One region of the Sphingomonas kyungheensis genome, then DNA from elsewhere that is predicted to be linked to it. Evidence: riboswitches for the same ligand, from Rfam matches in the RefSeq annotation. Region 1 holds a riboswitch; the other holds the start of a gene.
What was found. Region 1 has a riboswitch for cobalamin ahead of V8201_RS15100 (TonB-dependent receptor plug domain-containing protein). Riboswitches for the same ligand answer to the same signal wherever they lie in the genome.

Region 1 (9,200 bases):
TCGGCGGTGAGGCCGTCGACCGGCTTCCAGCGCGCGGCGATGCGGCCGCCCTTGCGATCGTAATAGTTCCAGCCGGTCGAACCGGTGAGCGGATCCTTCACGGTCGGGTCCTGATGCTGGATGACGCCGTCCAGCTTCAGCGCGATATTGGCGAAGGACGGCAGGTCGAGGTGCGCGTCGGTATTGTAGCTGCCGTAATTGCCGACGCCGCCGGTGACGCGGCCACCGAACTGGCCGGTCGGCGCCTTGGAGACGAGCGACAGCGCGCCGCCTTCGGTGTTGCGGCCGAACAGCGTGCCCTGCGGGCCCTTCAGCACCTCGATCCGCTCGATGTCGAACAGCGCCGCGTTGAGGCCCTGCGTCTTACCCAGCGCGACGCCGTCGATATAGACGCCGACACCGCCGTCGCGGGCGGTCTGGTTCTGGTCGTAGGGGACGATGCCGCGGATACCGATGGTCAGCGCCGACTGGCGCGCTTCGAAGGTCGCGACGCGCAGCGACGGAATGGTGCCGTCGGCGAGGTTGAACAGGCTGAGGACGTGGCGGTCCTGCAGGCCCTGCGTGGTGAGCACGCTGATCGAGATCGGCGTCTTCTGCAAATTGGTCTCGCGCCGCGTCGCGGTGACGACGATGTCCTGCAACTGGCCGCCGCCGGTGTCCGGATCGGGATCGGCGACGACGCTGGGCGCCGCGGCGGGATCGCCCGCGGTGGTCGACTGCGTCTGCGCGAAGGCGGGTACGGCGCCGCCGAGCGCCAGCAATGCGGCCCCGGTCAGCAGATAGGTGCGGGCGTGGGTAACCTTGGACATGCGACGTCCCCCTGATCTCGTTTGTTGGATGATCCGGGCCGTTAGGGCTGTCCTGCGTAGTCTCCGTGACCGTTCGGTGACGCCGTTAGAATGGTAGTTTCATCTTGCGTTCATTTAGCGAGATCACCGGGCGCTGCCGTGTCGTGCGGGAAGGGCTGCAACGGCAACACCCTGCCGGCGACGACGAAATAGACGTCGTGCATCACCGCCGCGACCTGCTGGTGGAGCCGTCCCGCGGCGTCGCGGAAGGCGCGGCCGAGCGGGTGGTCGGGGACGATGCCGAGCCCGACCTCGTTGCTGACCACGAACACCGGCTGCCGGGTCGCGGCGAGCGCCGCGCAGAGCGCCTCGCCCTGCGCGGCGAGGTCATGCCCGCCGAGCATGACGTTGCTCAGCCACAAGGTGAGGCAATCAACCAGGATCGCGCCCTCGTGGATGGCGGCGATCGCCTGCGGCAGCGCGACCGGGCAGTCGATCGTCCGCCAGCGACCGTCGCGATCGGCGCGGTGGCGCGCGATCCGCTCTGCCATCTCGTCGTCATGCGCCTCGGCGGTGGCGAGATAGTGGAGCGGGCCGGCGGTCCGCTCCGCCGCGGCCTGCGCCAGCCGGCTCTTGCCCGAGCGCGCACCGCCGAGGAACAGCGTCTTGGCTGCGATCATCTTGCCTTCATCTCCGCATCGGCCTAGGGGCGCCGACACGACAGGTTCCCAGAGATGGGATGAAAAGGGAACCCGGAAGCGAGCGTGACGCTCGTCATCCGGGGCTGTCCCCGCAACTGTGACCGGCGAGTCCTGCTCCCCGCGTGCCACTGGATCGGAGCGATCCGGGAAGGCCGGGCAGGGTGACGACCCGGAAGCCAGGAGACCTGCCTGTCGCGGTTGTCCTTCGTGCGGACGGGGTGTTCCGGGCGATCGAGGGTTTCCTCGCGTGACGACGGTGTTGGGGGCGCGCGACGGACCGGTTCCGGCGATGAGCGGCGCGTGCCTCCGTTGTTGCGAACGGGGGGAAACCATCGTGAAGACCTATGCCTGCCTGATCCTGTTGCCGTGCCTCGCGGCAACCCCGCCTGCCCTTGCCCAATCGGCGCAGGCGACCGGCGACCTCGCGCGTGCCGCCGCCGCGGGCGACGACATCATCGTCACCGCCAATCGCGCCGCCCGCCCCGCCGATACCGTCGGCCAGGCGGTGACGGTGCTCGACACCGCGACGATCACGCAGCGGCAGGCAGTCGTCGTCTCCGACCTGCTGCGCCAGACCCCCGGCGTCACCGTGGTGCGCAACGGCGGCGTCGGCACCGCCACCTCGGTCAACATCCGCGGCGCGGAGAGCGACCAGACCGTGGCGCTGATCGACGGCATCAAGCTCAACGACCCGTCGTCGCCGGGCGGCGGCTTCGATTTCGGCGGGCTGCTGATCGGCAATATCGCGCGGATCGAGGTGCTGCGCGGCGCGCAGTCGGTGCTGTGGGGCAGCCAGGCGATCGGCGGCGTCGTCAACCTCATCACCCGCCAGCCGACCGAGCAACTGTCGGTCAATGCGCGCGCCGAGGGCGGCTGGCACGGGACCGGCCAGGGCTTCGCCAACGTGTCGGGCAAGATGGGGCCGGTCGCGGCGAGCCTCGGCGGCGGCTATTACACCACCGACGGGATCTCGGCCTATGCGCCCGGCACGGAGCGCGACGGCTTCCGCAACTACGCCGCCAACGGCAGCCTCGGCATCGCGCTCGCGCCGAACGTCTCGGTCGACCTGCGCGGTTTCTACTCGAACGGCCATACCGACATCGACGGCTTCCCGCCGCCGACCTACAGCTTCGGCGATACGCGCGAATATGGCACCAGCGAGCGCTGGACCGGCTATGGCGGGCTCAATGCCGCCTTGTTCGACGGCCGCTTCCGCAACCGCCTCGGCTATGCGCATACCGACAGCAACCGCCACAATTACGATCCCGACGGCGATCCGCGCGAGACCTTCGCCGGCAAGGGGCGCAATGACCGGATCGAATATCAGGGTGCGGTCGACCTGACCCAGGCGGTGTTCGCGACCTTCGGCGCGGAGCGCGAGGTGTCGCGCTTCACCACCTCGAGCTATGGCGGCACGCCGACGGTGGGCCGGGCGCGCATCTTCAGCGTCTATGGCCAGCTGGCGGTGACGCCGATCGCCGGACTGACCGCGACCGGCGGCATCCGCCACGACGATCACAATATCTTCGGCGGCGCGACGACGGTATCGGGCAGCGGTGTCTGGTCGCCCAACGACGGCAAGACCGCCTTCCGCGCCAGCTATTCGGAAGGCTTCAAGGCACCGACCCTGTACCAGCTGCAGAGCGAATACGGGAATGCCGCGCTCCGGCCGGAACGGTCGCGCGGCTGGGACGCGGGCGTGACGCAGAAGGCGCTCGACGGCGCGATCGAGGCGAGCGCGACCTATTTCCGGCGCACCTCCTTCGACCTGATCAACTTCGTCTCCTGTGCCGAACCGCTGACCGGCATCTGCGTCGACCGGCCGTTCGGGACCTATGACAATGTCGCGCGCAGCCGGGCGCAGGGCGTCGAGTTCGCGCTGACGCTGCGCCCGGTCGAGGCGCTGACCTTCAGCGCCGCCTATACCTATCTCGACGCGACCAACCGCTCGACGGGCACCGCCAATTTCGGCCGGGCGCTCGCCCGCCGGCCCGACAACAGCGTCACGGTCAACGCCGACTATCGCTGGCCGTTCGGCCTGACCACCGGCGCGACGATCACCGCGGTCGGCGACAGTTTCGACAATGCCACCAACACCCGGCGGCTCTACGGCTATGTCCTCACCGACGTGCGCGCCGCCTTCCCGGTGTTCGCGCATCTCGAAGTCTATGGCCGGATCGAGAACCTGTTCGACGAGCGCTACCAGACCATCTACCAATATGGTCAGCCGGGCCGCGCCGCGTTCGGTGGCATCCGCCTGACCTATTGAACCGATGCGCGACGTCGCCGCTTTTGCCGAATTCACCGCGCACGGCGGGCGGGTGGCGGCGGCGCGTGCGCGCTTCGGCGGCGACGACTGGATCGACCTGTCGACCGGCATCGCGCCGTGGAGCTGGCCGGTGACGGGGCCGCTCGGGCTCGAGCGGCTGCCCGAGCCGGCGGCGATCACCGCGCTGGAGGCAGCGGCGGCGGCGGCGTTCGGCGTCGCCGATCCGGCGCGGGTGGTCGCGGTGCCGGGCAGCGATCTGGCGATGCGGCTGCTCGCCCCGATCCTCGCCGCGGAGCGGCCGGCGGTGCGCACGCCGGGCTATGCCGGGCATCGCGCCGCCTGGCCCGATGCCGAGCCGGTCGCGGACGAACCGGGTGACCACGATTTGTTCGTGCTGGCCAGCCCCGCCAATCCCGATGGCCGCCTGCTCGATGCCGCGACGGCGGAGCGGCTCGCCGCGGCGATGATATTGGTCGTCGACGAGGCCTATGCCGATCCCGCGCCCGGCCTCGCGCCGCGTGCGTCGGACCGGCTGATCGTGTTGCGGTCGTTCGGCAAATTCTACGGTCTGCCCGGCTTGCGGCTCGGCTTCGTGATCGCCGGCGATCGCGTCGCGGCGGCGCTCCGCGCGATGCTCGGCGACTGGCCGGTATCGTCGGCGGGGATCGCGATCGGTACCGCCGCCTATCATGACCGCGCCTGGCAGCAGGCGCAGCAGCAGCGCATCGTCGCGGCGGGCGCGGCGCTCGATGCGCTGCTCGCCGCGGCGGGGCTGGCCTGCGTCGGCCGGGCGCCGCTGTTCCGGCTGATCGCCTGCGACGATGCGGCGGCGTTGTTCGCGACGCTCGCCGATCATGCTATCCTGACCCGTCCCTTCGCCGATCGCGCCGACCGGTTGCGCATCGGCCTGCCGCCGCCTGCCGCCGCGGCGCGCCTCGCCGCCGCCTTCGAGGAGTTTCGCCGATGACCGTCCCGCCGCCCGACGACCACGCCCGGCACAATGCGCGGATGGAGCGGGTCGCCGCCGCCCGCGCCAAGATGCAGGCGCGCCGCACGCTCGAACGCGGGCTGCTGATCGTCCACACCGGCAACGGCAAGGGCAAGTCGTCCTCCGCCTTCGGCATGGCGATCCGCAGCATCGGCTGGGGGATGAAGGTCGCCATCCTGCAATATGTGAAGGGCAAGTGGGAGACGGGCGAGCGCAACTTCTTCGAGGCGCATCCCGATCTCGCCACCTTCGAGGTGATGGGCGAGGGCTTCACCTGGGACACACAGGATCGCGCGCGCGACATCGCCGCGGCGGCGGCGGCGTGGGAGCGGTCGAAGGCGATGATCCTCGATCCGGACGTCGACTTCGTCATCCTCGACGAACTCAACATCGTGCTGCGCGACGGCACGCTCGGCATCGCGCCGGTGGTCGACTTTCTCAAAGACCGCCCGCTGACCAAGCATATCTGCATCACCGGGCGGCATGCCCGCCCCGAATTGCTGGCAATCGCCGATCTGGTCACCGACTTCACCGAGGTCCGCCACCCGTACAATGCCGGGTTCAAGGCGCAGAAGGGCGTCGAATATTGATCCGGGCGCTCGCCCTCGTCGCGGCGGTGGTGCCGCTCGCCTCGGCGACGCTGCCGCGCGCGCCGCGGATCGTCTCGATCAATCCGTGCGTCGATGCGGTGCTGATGCAGGTCGCCGATCCGCGCCAGATCGCCGGGATCAGCCATTATTCGCAGGACGCACGCGCGACCTCGATCCCGCTCGCGCAGGCGCGGCGCTTCATGGCGACGTCGGGGACGGCGGAGGAGGTGGTGGCGCTGGCTCCCGATCTGGTGCTCACCGGCGCGCATGTAGCGCCGGCGACGATCGCCGCGCTGACCCGGATGAGGATCCGCATCGTCCAATATCCGGTGCCCGACACGGTCGAGGAGAGCGAGGCGCAGGTGCGCGACATCGCCCGCGTCGTCGGCCATGCCGCGCGCGGCGAGGCGCTGGCGGGCCGGATCGCGGCGGCGGCGCGGCCGGCGGCGGTGACGCCGGTGCCGGCGCTGATCTGGCAATCGGGCGGGCTGGTGCCGGGCACCGGGACCTTGCCCGCCGACCTGCTGCGCCGTGCCGGCTTTCGCGACATGAGCGCGGTCTATGGCCTCAAGAAATGGGACGTGCTGCCGCTCGAATATCTCGTCGCCCGGCCGCCGCGCGTGCTGCTGTCGACCGCCGCGGCGGATGTCGGCGACGACCGCATGACCTCGCATCCGGCGGTGCGGCGACTGGCGCGGCGGATCACCGTCGCCGCCTATCCGACGTGGCTGATGAATTGCGGCGGGCCGACGATCATCGCCGCGATGGCGCGGCTGCGCCAGGTGCGGCAGGGAGTGGGGGCATGACGCGGCTCAACATCGGTCTGATCGTCGCGCTGCTGTGCGTCGCGGCGCTGTCGGTCGCGGCGGGCAAGGTGTGGGTGCCGTGGGACGCCTGGACCGCCGCCGATCCGCGATCGATCATCATCGTCCAGCTGCGCCTGCCGCGCACCGTGCTCGCGCTGCTCGTCGGCGCAGCGCTCGGCCTGGCGGGGGCGGTGATGCAGGGTTATCTGCGCAACCCGCTCGCCGATCCGGCTCTATTCGGCGTGTCGACCGGCGCGGCGTTCGGCGCGGTGCTCGCGCTGTTCCTCGGCTATGCCGCGCAATTGTGGCTGCTGCCCGGCTTCGCGCTGATCGGCGCCGGGCTGACGATGGCGCTGCTCGCGGTGATCGCGGGGCGCTCGGGCAGCCTGATCCTGTTCACGCTCGCCGGCATGATCCTGACCAGCATCTTCGGCTCGCTGACCAGCCTTGCGATCAGCCTCGCGCCGACGCCGTTCGTCTCGTCGCAGATCGTCACCTGGCTGCTCGGCGCGCTGACCGACCGCAGCTGGGACGACGTCAGGATCGCCGCGCCGCTGATCGCGCTCGGCGCAGGCCTGCTGTTCACCACCGGGCGCGCGCTCGACGCGCTGACGCTCGGCGAACAGGCGGCGCGGTCGATGGGGGTCGATCCGGTGCGGTTGCAGCGCATCGTCATCGCCGGCGTCGCGCTGACCGTCGGCGCGTCGGTGGCGGCGGCGGGGCAGATCGGCTTCGTCGGGCTGATCGTCCCCCATATGGTGCGGCCGTTCGCCGGCCATCGCCCGTCGGCGACGCTGCTGCCCGCCGCGCTCGGCGGCGCGCTGCTGCTGACGCTTGCCGATGCGCTGGTGCGCATCCTGCCGACGGTGAGCGAGTTGCGGCTCGGCATCGCCATGTCGATGCTCGGCGGGCCGTTCTTCCTCTACCTGCTCATCGGCATGCGGCGGAGGCTGGCATGAGCGGATTGATCGCCGACGGAATTGGCCTGACGCTCGGCGCGACGCGCGTGCTCGACGCCGTCAGCCATGCGTTCCGGCGTGGGCGGGTGACGGTGCTGCTCGGCGCCAACGGGGCGGGCAAGAGCAGCCTGCTCGCCTGCCTCGCCGCGCTGCGCGTGCCCGACCAGGGCGCGGCGCGGCTCGACGGCGTCGCCGTACAGGCGCTCGACCGGCGGGTGCGGGCGCGCGCGATCGGCCTGCTGCCGCAGGCGGCGGACGTGCATTGGGACATCGACGTCGAGACGCTGGTCGGGCTCGGCCGGCTGCCGCATCGCGGCCGCTGGGGTGAGACCGAGGCGGATCGCGCCGCAGTGGCGCGGGCGCTCGCCGCGACCGACATGACCGGCTTCGCGCGGCGCGGCGTCGAGCGGCTGTCGGGCGGCGAACGCGGCCGCGCGCTGCTCGCCCGCGTGCTCGCCGGCGAACCCGACTGGCTGCTCGCCGACGAACCGCTCGCCAGCCTCGACCCCGCCCACCAGCTCGACGTGCTGGCGCGGCTGCGCAGCGTCGCCGATGCGGGCAGCGGTGTGATCCTGGTGCTGCACGATCTCCACCTTGCCGCGCGGATCGCCGACGATGCGGTGCTGCTTCGCCACGGCCGCGTCGTCGCGGCGGGCGCAGCGGAGGCGGTGCTGACCGCGCCGCTGCTCGAACAGGCGTTCGGCGTCGCGGTCGAGATCGGCATCACCCCCGCGGGGCAGCGCTTCATCCTGCCGATCGCCCGGTGACGCATGCGCCGGCGCTGCTCGCGATGCTGATCGTCGAGGCGGTGTGCGGCTATCCGGCGCGCTGGCCGCATCCGGTGATGGCGGCAGGCGCGCTGATCGACTTTGTCGAGCGACGTTGGAACCGCGGCGGGGCGGGGCGGCGGCGGATCGCCGGGGTCGCGCTGGTCGCGCTGCTGGTCGGCCTGTCGGCGCTGATCGGCACGGCGATCGAGCGGCTGGTGGATGGTGTCGGGGGCTGGGGCCTGCTCCTCGTCGTGGCGGTCGGGACGACGGGGCTGGCGCAGCGCAGCCTCTACGATCATGTCGCGGCGGTCCGCGCGCCGCTCGCCGCGGGCGATCTGGTCGCGGCGCGCCGGGCGGTGGCGATGATCGTCGGGCGCGATACGGACGGCCTCGACGAGGCGGGCGTCGCGGTCGCGGCGATCGAGAGCCTTGCGGAGAGCTTCTGCGATGCGGTGATCGCGCCGGCCTGCTGGTTCCTGCTGCTCGGCCTGCCCGGCCTGTTCGCCGCCAAGGCGATCAACACCGCCGATTCGATGATCGGCCACCGCACGCCGCGTCACGCCGCCTTCGGCTGGGCGGCGGCGCGCGCCGACGACGCCGTCAACTGGCTGCCGGCGCGGCTGGCGGGCGTGCTGATCGGCGTTGCCGGCGGCGGCGGCTGGCGGACGATGGCACGGGATGCGCGGCATCACGCCTCGCCCAACGGCGGCTGGCCCGAAGCGGCGATGGCGGGGGCGCTCGGCCGGCGGCTCGGCGGGCCGGTCAGCTATGACGGCGAGCCGGCGGCGCGCGCCTGGCTGGGGCAGGGGCGCGCGCCCGATGCCGCCGATCTGACGCGCGCGCTGCGCATCTACGGCATGGCCTGCCTGCTGTTCTGGATGCTGATCGGAGGGCTGGCATGGCGGCGGTGATGCTGCAGGGCACCGGCTCCGACGTCGGCAAGTCGGTGCTCGTCGCCGGCCTGTGCCGGGCGCTCGCCAATCGCGGCCTGACCGTTCGCCCGTTCAAGCCGCAGAACATGTCGAACAACGCCGCGGTCACCGCCGACGGCGGCGAGATCGGCCGCGCGCAGGCGTTGCAGGCGATCGCCGCGCGCGTCGCCCCCAGCGTCGACATGAACCCGGTGCTGCTCAAGCCGCAGAGCGACCGGACGTCGCAGCTCGTCGTCGCCGGCCGCTCGCAGGGGACGCTTGCCGCGGGCGACTATTGGCGGCGCAAGCCCGATCTGCTCGGTGACGTCTGCGCCGCCTACCGCCGGCTCGCCGCGCAAGCCGATATCGTCGTCGTCGAGGGCGCGGGATCGCCTGCCGAGATCAACCTGCGCCGCAA
Region 2 (9,200 bases), on a different contig from region 1:
CGCCCGCACCCGCTGGCCCGATGCCGGCACAGTGCAGGACGGGTCGCAGGGTCCGCAATCGGACCGCATCCGCGCGCTCGCCCAGCGATGGCAGGACGGTTACGACTGGCGTGCCACGGAGACGCTGCTCAACGGCTGGGGCAGCAGCCGCACGGTGATCGACGGGCTCGGCATCCACTTCCTCCATGTCCGCTCTCCCGAACCGGACGCGACACCGCTGCTCCTGACCCACGGCTGGCCGGGATCGGTGCTCGAATTCCGCGACGTGATCGGCCCGCTCAGCGACCCGCGCGCGCATGGCGCCGACGCGTCGGACGCCTTCCACCTCATTATCCCTGCGCTGCCCGGCTTCGGCTTTTCCGATAAGCCGACCGAGCCGGGTTGGGGCGTCGGCCGCACCGCTTCGGCTTGGGGCGTGCTGATGCAGCGGCTCGGCTATGGTGATCGCTGGATGGCGCAAGGCGGAGACTGGGGTGCTGCAGTCACCACGGCGCTGGCGCATATGCGTATGCCGGGCCTCGCCGGTATCCACCTCAACATGGTGATGGCCCAGCCGACACACGAGGAACGGGCGAATGCGACGCCCGCCGAGCAGCGGATGCTGGACGATGCGGCGCGCTACGACCGCGACTATTCCGGGTACATGAAGCTGCAGTGCACACGGCCGCAGTCGCTTGCCTTCGCGCTCGCGGACTCGCCGATCGGACTGGCGAGCTGGATCTACGCGCTGTTCCAGGACGTATCCGACAGCGATGGGCAGCCCGAACGGGTCATTCCGCTCGACCATCTGATTGACGACATCATGCTGTATTGGCTGCCGAACGCGGGGCCAAGTTCGGTTCGCTTCTATTGGGAAGCCGCGCAGGAGATGGCGAAAGGGATGCCGGGCGCGCCCGTGCCGCTGCCGGCCGGGGTCAGCATGTTCCCCGGTGAGCAGGTGCGGCTGTCCCGCCGTTGGACCGAGGCGCGCTTTGCCGATCTTCGCTATTTCGGAGAGGCCGCGAGCGGTGGGCATTTTGCGGCGATGGAGAACGCCGAAACGTTCGTGGAGCACGTCCGCGCGACGTTCCGAGCCATATAGCACCCGACGGGTTGGAAGCCGTTTGACAGTGTGCGGCCGCCAGGACCCAGAACCAGACGGTGAGGGTGCCTTCGTGCCCACCCGAGTTCGGACGTTCGTCCAGCGGACAGCGGCATGATGTACCCCGAGCCAGCGCCGTGCTGCTGCGATATGACGTAATGCCGTCCTCTGGACGATCAGGACGAATGCCAGCGTCGCTCCGAGCACCGGAATGCCAACGATACGCGCTGCGATCGCGTCGACCAGCCCGGCCTGGAAGCAAGGTCGCGGCATAAGCGAATTGGCAAGGGGCGCGATCGAGGGTATCATGTCCGTCGAGGGCCATCGAAAGAGGGTCCTCGTTGATCGCGCCGGTGCCCCGCGAGGGGTTTAAATGGGAATGCGGTGCGGAGGTGATCCTCCCAATCCGCGGCTGTCCCTGCAACTGTAAGCGGTGAGCGAAAGCGTCATGCTCCCCATGCGGGGGGCGGCCACTGGAACGCGTCGGTCCTTCTGACCGGCGATCTGGGAAGGCGATGCCGGAGCTACGACCCGCGAGCCAGGAGACCTGCCGGCGATAAGGTCGCTCTTGCCTTGGTCCAGGGGATGGCCGCGGCACGGTTCTCCGTCTGAGCGACGAATCTGTGCGGCCGGGGCCGCATCGGTGCGTGGCTGGGCGGCTTCACGGCGCTCGTCCGTCGTCGCGCGCCGTCCGCAATCGGCCCCGCCCGTTCGTTGCTGTCGCGCCGCGGGGAAGAGCATGTCCGATCTGTCCAAGGTTCCCGTCACCATCGTCACCGGCTTTCTGGGAGCCGGCAAGACGACCCTCATCAGCCATCTGATCCGTCACGCGGGGGGGCGTCGTCTCGCCGTGGTGGTCAACGAATTCGGCGTGCTGGGCGTCGACGGCGACATCCTGAAGGGCTGCGCGATCCCGGACTGTCCGGCCGAGAACATCGTCGAGCTGGCCAACGGCTGCATATGCTGCACCGTCGCGGACGACTTCATTCCGACCGTCGAGACGCTCCTTGCGATGGAGCCGCGGCCCGATCACATCCTGATCGAAACGTCCGGACTTGCCCTGCCCAAGCCGCTGCTCAAGGCGTTCGACTGGCCGGCGATCCGGTCCCGCATCACGGTCGACGGGGTGATCACGCTGGCGGACGCGGAGGCGGTCGCGGCCGGACGGTTCGCGCCGGATCTCGCCGCAGTCGACGCGCAGCGGGCGGCCGATCCGAGCATCGATCACGAGACGCCGCTGTCCGAGGTGTTCGAGGATCAGCTCGCCTGCGCCGACCTGGTGCTGCTCACCAAATGCGACCTCGCCGGCCCATCCGGCGTCGCCGCGGCGCGTGCGATCATCGCCGCCGAGACCCCGCGCCCGCTGCCGATCGTGGAACTCGTGGACGGCATCGTCGCCCCCCACGTCGTGCTCGGGCTCGGCGCGGCCGCGGAGGACGACCTCGCCGCCCGCCCCTCGCATCATGACGGTGAGGACGAGCATGAGCACGACGACTTCGATAGCTTGGTCCTTGCATGGGGCGAGATCGCCGACGCGCACGACCTCGCGGGTCGGATCGAGGCGCTTGCCGCCGGTGGCGACGTGCTGCGCGTGAAGGGCTATGCCGCGGTCGCGGGCAAGCCGATGCGGCTGCTCGTGCAGGCGGTGGGAGCGCGGGTCCGCGTTCAATACGACCGGCCGTGGCGCGGGGACGAGGTGCGCGCGACGCAGCTCGTGGTGATCGCCGAACGCGACCGGCTCGATCCGTCGACGATCAGGGCGGCGCTGGCGGCCTGATCCGCCATGCACGTCGTCTTCCGCGAAACGCACGGGCTCGAAGAGGGCGCCGCACCGCGCGATCTGGGGCAGGACGCCGCGGATCTCGTCGTGCTGTCCTTCTCCGACAGCGACCTCGGCGCCTTCGCCGCGGGGTGGCGCGCGGGCGGCGTCGGCATGCCGAGCCTGCGGCTCGCCAATCTTGCCGAGCTGACCCACCCGCTCTCGGTCGACACGTACGTCGAGCGGACGCTGGGTGCGGCAAGGGGCATATTGATCCGGTTGATCGGCGGCATCGCCTATTGGCCCTATGGCGTCCAGCAGGTCGAGGCGCTCGCCCGCCGGCGGCGGATCGCCCTGGCGATCGTTCCCGCCGACGGCCGCGAGGATCCGCGCCTCGACGCGGCGTCGACGCTGCCCGCATCCACGCTGCGCCGCCTCGCCGAGCTCTGCGACGTCGGCGGTGCATCCGCGGCGCGCGCGGCCATCGCGCAGCTCGCCCTCGCCGCGGGGCTTTACGTGACACCCGGCCCGACGGCGCGCGCCATCGCCCCGGTCGGCGGCTGGCAGCCCGCTGCCGGCGTGATCTGCCCGGCCGCCTTTGCCCTGGCGTCGATCCGGCCGCGGATCGTTCTGGTCTTCTACCGTTCCTATGTGATGGCCGCCGACCTCGATCCGGTCGCGGCGCTGCACATGGCGTTCGAGAGGCGCGGCTACGACGTCATCGCGCTGTTCGCGCCCTCGCTCAAGGAGCCGTCGGCCGCCGGCTGGATGACCCGCTGGCTTTCCGCGCTCGCCCCCGTTGCGATCGTCAACGCGACCGCGTTTTCGGCACGGAATGCCGACGGTGCGACCCCGCTCGACGTCGCGGGCGTTCCCGTGTTCCAGGTGGCGCTGGCGACGTCGGATCGCGCGGCATGGGCCGAGGCCGCGCGGGGCCTGTCCCCCGCCGACCTCGCGATGCACGTGGTGCTGCCCGAAGTGGACGGCCGCCTGTTCGCCGGCGTGGCGAGCTTCAAGGACGCCGGCGGGCGTGACCCCGACCTGCAGTTCGCGCGGCGCGAACATCGCGCCGACCCTGGCCGGATCGCGGGTATCGCAGACCGGGTCCACGGCTGGACCGCATTGGCTGCGAAGCCCGTGGCGGAACGGCGGCTGGCAATCGTGCTGTCGACCTATCCCGGGAAGACCTACCAGATGGCGCACGCGGTGGGCCTCGACGCGATCGCCTCGGCCCGGGCGATGCTCGAAGATCTGGCGGACGCGGGTTACGCGACCGGCCTCCCGGCTGCGACCGATCTCCCCGCCGCGCTGGCGCGGCGCACCGTCGCATGGCCGCTCTCCGACTATCATGCCGCGCTGGCGAGGCTTCCCGCCGCCCTGCGGGCCGAGGTGACGGCGGCATGGGGTGCGCCGGAGGACGATCCCGCCGTCGCGGACGGCGCCTTCCGCTTTGCCGCCGTCGTCGCCGGCGAGGCCATCGTGGCGCTCCAGCCGGAGCGGGGCGGCGTGGAAACGCGCTCGGACGAGTATCACGACCTGTCCCGCTGCCCACGTCATGGCTATGTCGCATTCTACCTCTGGCTGCGCGCGCGCGGCACCGACGCGCTGGTCCACGTCGGCGCGCACGGCACGCTCGAATGGCTCCCGGGCAAGGCGGTCGCGCTGTCCGACGCATGCTGGCCCGAGGCGCTCGCCGGCGCGATGCCGATCGTCTATCCCTTCATCGTCAACGATCCCGGCGAGGCTGCGCAGGCCAAGCGGCGGATCGGCGCAGTCGCGATCGGCCATGTCCCGCCGCCTCTCGTCGACGCGGGCAGTGGCCTCGGGATCGGCCGGCTTGAGGCGCTGCTCGACGAGTTCTCCAATGCCGCCGGTCTCGATCCGACGCGTCGCGACCGCCTGCAGCGCGACATCGGGGACGAGGCGGTCGCGCTCGGGCTCGGCGACGCACTCGCGCTCGATCGGGCGCAATCGAGCAAGGAGGCGATCGCGCGGATCGACGCCTTCGTCTGCGACGTCAAGGACAGCCGGTACGGCGACGGCCTGCACGTCTTCGGCCGCGGCGAGCAGGGTCCGGCGGAGCGCGACGGCCTGCTCGCCGCGCTCGCCGGACGACGGGTCCCGCCCGGACCATCGGGCTCGCCATGGCGCGGGCGGAGCGACGTGCTGCCGACCGGGCGCAACCTCTACACGACCGATCCGCGCGCGGTGCCGTCCCGGTCGGCGCACGCGCAGGGGGTGCGGCTCGCCGACGAGCTCGTCCGCCGCCACCTTCAGGATCATGGCGACTATCCGCGTGCGCTCGTCGTCGACCTCTGGGGCTCCGCGACGATGCGCACCGCCGGCGAGGAGTTCGCGATGGCGCTCCACCTCCTCGGGGCGGAGCCGGTCTGGGATCACGGGTCCGACCGCGTGACCGGAGTCGAGATCCTGCCGCTGATGCGGTTTGACCGGCCGCGGATCGATGTGACGCTGCGCGTGTCGGGGCTGTTCCGGGACGCCTTTCCGACGCTCTGCGCGATGTTCGGCCAGACGGTGCGAGCGCTGGCGGCGCGGGACGAGCCGGCGGACCGCAATCCCTTCGTCTCATCCCTGCCCGGCGCACGCGTCTACGGGCCGCGGGCCGGCGACTATGGCGTCGGGATCGGCGACGACGCCGAGGTCTACACGCCCGAAGCCCGCCGGGCCGCGGGCGCCGCATGGCTGGCGGCCTCCGCTCACGCGTTGGACGATGGCGACGGGCGCGCTGACCCGACGGGGATCGCAGCGCGCGTCGCGGCCGCCGACGCCTTCGTCCACGTCCAGGACCTGCCCGAGACCGACCTGCTGCTCGCCGCGGATTATGCCGCGCACGAGGCCGCCTTCGCCGCTGCGCAGGCGATCGCCGGCGGCACCGCCGCCCTGTATCATCTCGATGCGACCGACCCCGCGCGCCCGCGTGCCCGCCCGTTGGCCGAGGAGGTCGCGCGCGTCGTCCGCGCACGCGCCGCGCACCCCGGCTGGATCGACGGCATGATGCGCCATGGCTTTCGAGGCGCGGCGGAACTCGCGGCGACGCTCGACCATCTCGGCGCCTTCGCGCACCTCGCAGGCGTCGTGACGCCCGAGGCCATCGACCTCTACCATGACGCGACGCTGGGCCGCGACGACGTCCGCGCCTTCATGGCCGCCGCCAACCCGTCTGCGCTGGCGGCGATGGAGGCGCGGTTCCGAGCGCTTCACGCGGCAGGGCTGTGGGCGACGCGCCGCAACTCGATCCTTGCTCAGCTGGGGGATCCGGCATGAACATGGTGCGGGGCTGGTGCCCGACGGCTCATCGCCCGATGGCGGCGGGCGATGGCCTGCTGGTCCGCGTGCGGCCGCGCCTGGCACGCATGACGCGCGCCCAGGCGATCGGTCTGTCCGAGGCCGCGGCGGAGCATGGCAACGGTGCCATCGACGTCACCAACCGTGCGAACCTCCAGATCCGCGGCGTCCGCGACGATCGCTGGGCGGCGTTGATCGCCGACCTGTGCGCGCTCGATCTGGTCGACGCCGATCCGGCCTCGGAGACCCGGCGCGCCGTCATCGTGGCGCCCGACTGGCATGACGGCGACGATACGCACCGCATCGCCGTCGAGCTCGCGCAGCGTCTGGCGGAACTGCCGGAGCTGCCCGGCAAGTTCGGCGTCGCGATCGACGCGGGTGCCGCGCCGGTGCTCGGCGACGCTCCCGCCGACATCCGGATCGAACGCGCCGCGGCTGGCGGTCTGATCCTTCGTGCGGACGGGCGCGCGTGGGGCGTTCCGCTGGCGGTCGGTGCCGAGATCGACGCGGTGGTGGCGCTGGCGCGCTGGTTCGTCGGGACCGGCGGGAGCGCCGCAGGCCGGATGGCGCGCCACGCGGTCACCCTGCCCGCCTGGGCAGATGGCGGGATCCCGGCGGCGCCGTCGTGTCCCGCCCCGGCGACGGGACCGCACGCGCAGGGCACGGTCGTCGGGCTCGCGTTCGGCAGGATCGAAGCGCCGGACCTCGCCAAGCTGGCCATGGCCGCGCGCGGCGTGCGGGTGACGCCATGGCGGCGGCTGATCGTGGAGGGGAAAATCGATACCGGGCAGCCCGCATCGGCGCTCCTTCGGGCCGACGCCTGTGTCGGCGCTCCCGCCTGTCCGCAGGCGAGCGTCGCGACCCGTCCCCTGGCGGTCCGTCTCGCACCCCATGTCGATGGCCGGCTCCACGTCTCGGGCTGCGCCAAGGGCTGCGCGCGGGCGCAGGCCACCGACGTCGTACTGACCGGGCGCGACGGCCGCTTCGATCTCGCCTTCGCCGCCAGAGCGGGCGCCCCGCCCGCGGTGTCCGGGCTCGACCCCGTCCAGATCCTCGCCCGCTTCGGAGCCGATTGATGCCCCATGTCTACGAGACCGACGGCGGTGCCATCTACCGCCAGTCGTTCGCCACGATCCGCGCCGAGGCCGACCTCGCGCGCTTCGCGCCGGAGGAGGAACCGGTGGCCGTCCGGATGATCCACGCGTCCGGCCTCGTCGCGCTGGCGGCGCACATCCGTTTCTCGCCGCATTTCGCACGGGTCGCCCGCGACGCGCTCGCGGCGGGCGCGCCGATCCTGTGCGACGCGCGGATGGTGACGGAGGGGATCACCCGCGCTCGCCTGCCTGCCGACAATCCGGTCGTCTGCACGCTGCACGCGCCGGAGACGCCCGAGCTCGCCCGCGGGATGGGCAACACGCGTTCGGCCGCCGCCCTCGAACTGTGGCGGCCGTATCTGGCGGGCGCGGTGGTGGCGATCGGCAACGCCCCGACCGCGCTGTTTCACCTGCTCGATATGCTCGAGGATCCTGCCTGCCCCCGCCCCGCCGCGATCATCGGCTGCCCGGTCGGCTTCGTCGGCGCGGTGGAGTCCAAGGCCGCGTTGTGGGAGGAGCAGCCGGTGCCCTGCGTCGTGGTCGAGGGACGGATGGGCGGCAGCGCCATCACGGTCGCCGCGATCAACGCTCTCGCGAGCCGCGCCGAATGACCTCGCCCGCCGCCAAGGGCGTTATCCACGGCATCGGCCTCGGCCCCGGCGCGCAGGATCTGATGAGCGTGCGCGCCGACCGGCTCGTGCGAGGGGCGCAGCACGTCGCATTCTTCCGCAAGGCAGGCAGGCCGGGTCAGGCGCGGCGCATCGTCGAGGGGATGCTGAGGCGCGACGTGATCGAGTTCGCGATGGAATATCCCGTCACGACGGAGATCCCCGTCGCGGACCCCCGCTACAACGATCGCTTGAGTGGGTTCTACGCCGAGTGCACCGACCATCTCGCCGCCCTGTCGGCGACCGGCGAGGACGTCGTCGTCCTGTGCGAGGGCGACCCCTTTTTCTACGGCTCGTTCATGCACCTGCACAGTCGGCTGACGGGGATCGCACCGGTCGCGGTCGTTCCCGGCATCACCGGCATGTCAGGCGCATGGACCGCCAGCGGTGCGCCGATCACCTGGGGCGAGGACGTGCTGACCGTCCTGACCGCAACGATGCCGGAGGACGAGCTCGTCCGTCGGATCGGCGACACCGACGCGCTCGTGGTGATGAAGATCGGTCGCCACCTCCCGAAGCTGCGCCGGGCGGTGGCCGCGGCCGGGCGGGACCGCGAGGCGTGGCTGATCGAATATGCCGCCATGCCCGACCAGCGTGTCACGCGCCTGAGCGACGCCGACGCCGTCGCACCGTACTTCTCGATCCTGCTGATCCACGGTCAGGGTCGGCGGCCATGAGCGGCTCGATCGCGGTCGCGGGGCTCGGGCCGGGCGACGCCGCGCTGATGACGCCCGAAGTGGCAACCGCGCTCGCGGACGCCACCGACGTGATCGGCTACATCCCCTATGTGGCGCGCGTCGCCCCGCGCCCCGGGCTGACGCTCCACGCCAGCGACAACCGCGTCGAACTCGATCGCGCCCGCCATGCCCTGCAGCTCGCGATGGCGGGGCGGCACGTCGTCGTCGTGTCGTCGGGCGATCCGGGCGTCTTCGCGATGGCGGCGGCAGTGTTCGAGGCGGTCGAGCACGGTCCGCCGGCATGGCGCGACCTCGATATCCGCGTGCTTCCGGGCATCACGGCGATGCTCGCTGCCGCGGCCCGCGCCGGCGCGCCGCTCGGCCACGACTTCTGCGCGATCAACCTGTCGGACAATCTGAAACCGCAGGCCGTGATCGATCGCCGCGTGCGCCTCGCGGCGGAGGCCGACTTCGCCATCGCCTTCTACAATCCGCGATCGCGGAGTCGGCCCGACGGCTTCGGCCGCGCGCTGGAGATCCTTCGCGACGTCTGCGCCGACGAACGCCCCGTGCTGTTCGCGCGGGCGGTGTCGACCCCGGAGGAGACGCTACACG

Region 2: linked by a shared signal. The riboswitch ahead of cobW (cobalamin biosynthesis protein CobW) and the one ahead of V8201_RS15100 (TonB-dependent receptor plug domain-containing protein) in region 1 are both predicted to bind cobalamin.

The regions. Positions count from the first base shown of each region.
Region 1 covers NZ_JBBBDM010000009.1:64,849-74,048, forward strand. The annotation lists gene V8201_RS15090 (TonB-dependent receptor) at 1-809, opposite strand, end outside; gene cobU (bifunctional adenosylcobinamide kinase/adenosylcobinamide-phosphate guanylyltransferase) at 920-1,465, opposite strand; cobalamin riboswitch at 1,494-1,696, shown strand; gene V8201_RS15100 (TonB-dependent receptor plug domain-containing protein) at 1,824-3,758, shown strand; gene V8201_RS15105 (aminotransferase class I/II-fold pyridoxal phosphate-dependent enzyme) at 3,763-4,725, shown strand; gene cobO (cob(I)yrinic acid a,c-diamide adenosyltransferase) at 4,722-5,336, shown strand; gene V8201_RS15115 (ABC transporter substrate-binding protein) at 5,333-6,142, shown strand; gene V8201_RS15120 (FecCD family ABC transporter permease) at 6,139-7,101, shown strand; gene V8201_RS15125 (ABC transporter ATP-binding protein) at 7,098-7,868, shown strand; gene cbiB (adenosylcobinamide-phosphate synthase CbiB) at 7,865-8,782, shown strand; gene V8201_RS15135 (cobyric acid synthase) at 8,770-9,200, shown strand, end outside.
Region 2 covers NZ_JBBBDM010000012.1:22,774-31,973, reverse strand. The annotation lists gene V8201_RS16420 (epoxide hydrolase family protein) at 1-1,081, shown strand, start outside; cobalamin riboswitch at 1,416-1,650, shown strand; gene cobW (cobalamin biosynthesis protein CobW) at 1,821-2,858, shown strand; gene cobN (cobaltochelatase subunit CobN) at 2,865-6,125, shown strand; gene V8201_RS16405 (ferredoxin-like domain-containing protein) at 6,128-7,222, shown strand; gene V8201_RS16400 (precorrin-8X methylmutase) at 7,222-7,851, shown strand; gene cobI (precorrin-2 C(20)-methyltransferase) at 7,848-8,585, shown strand; gene cobJ (precorrin-3B C(17)-methyltransferase) at 8,582-9,200, shown strand, end outside.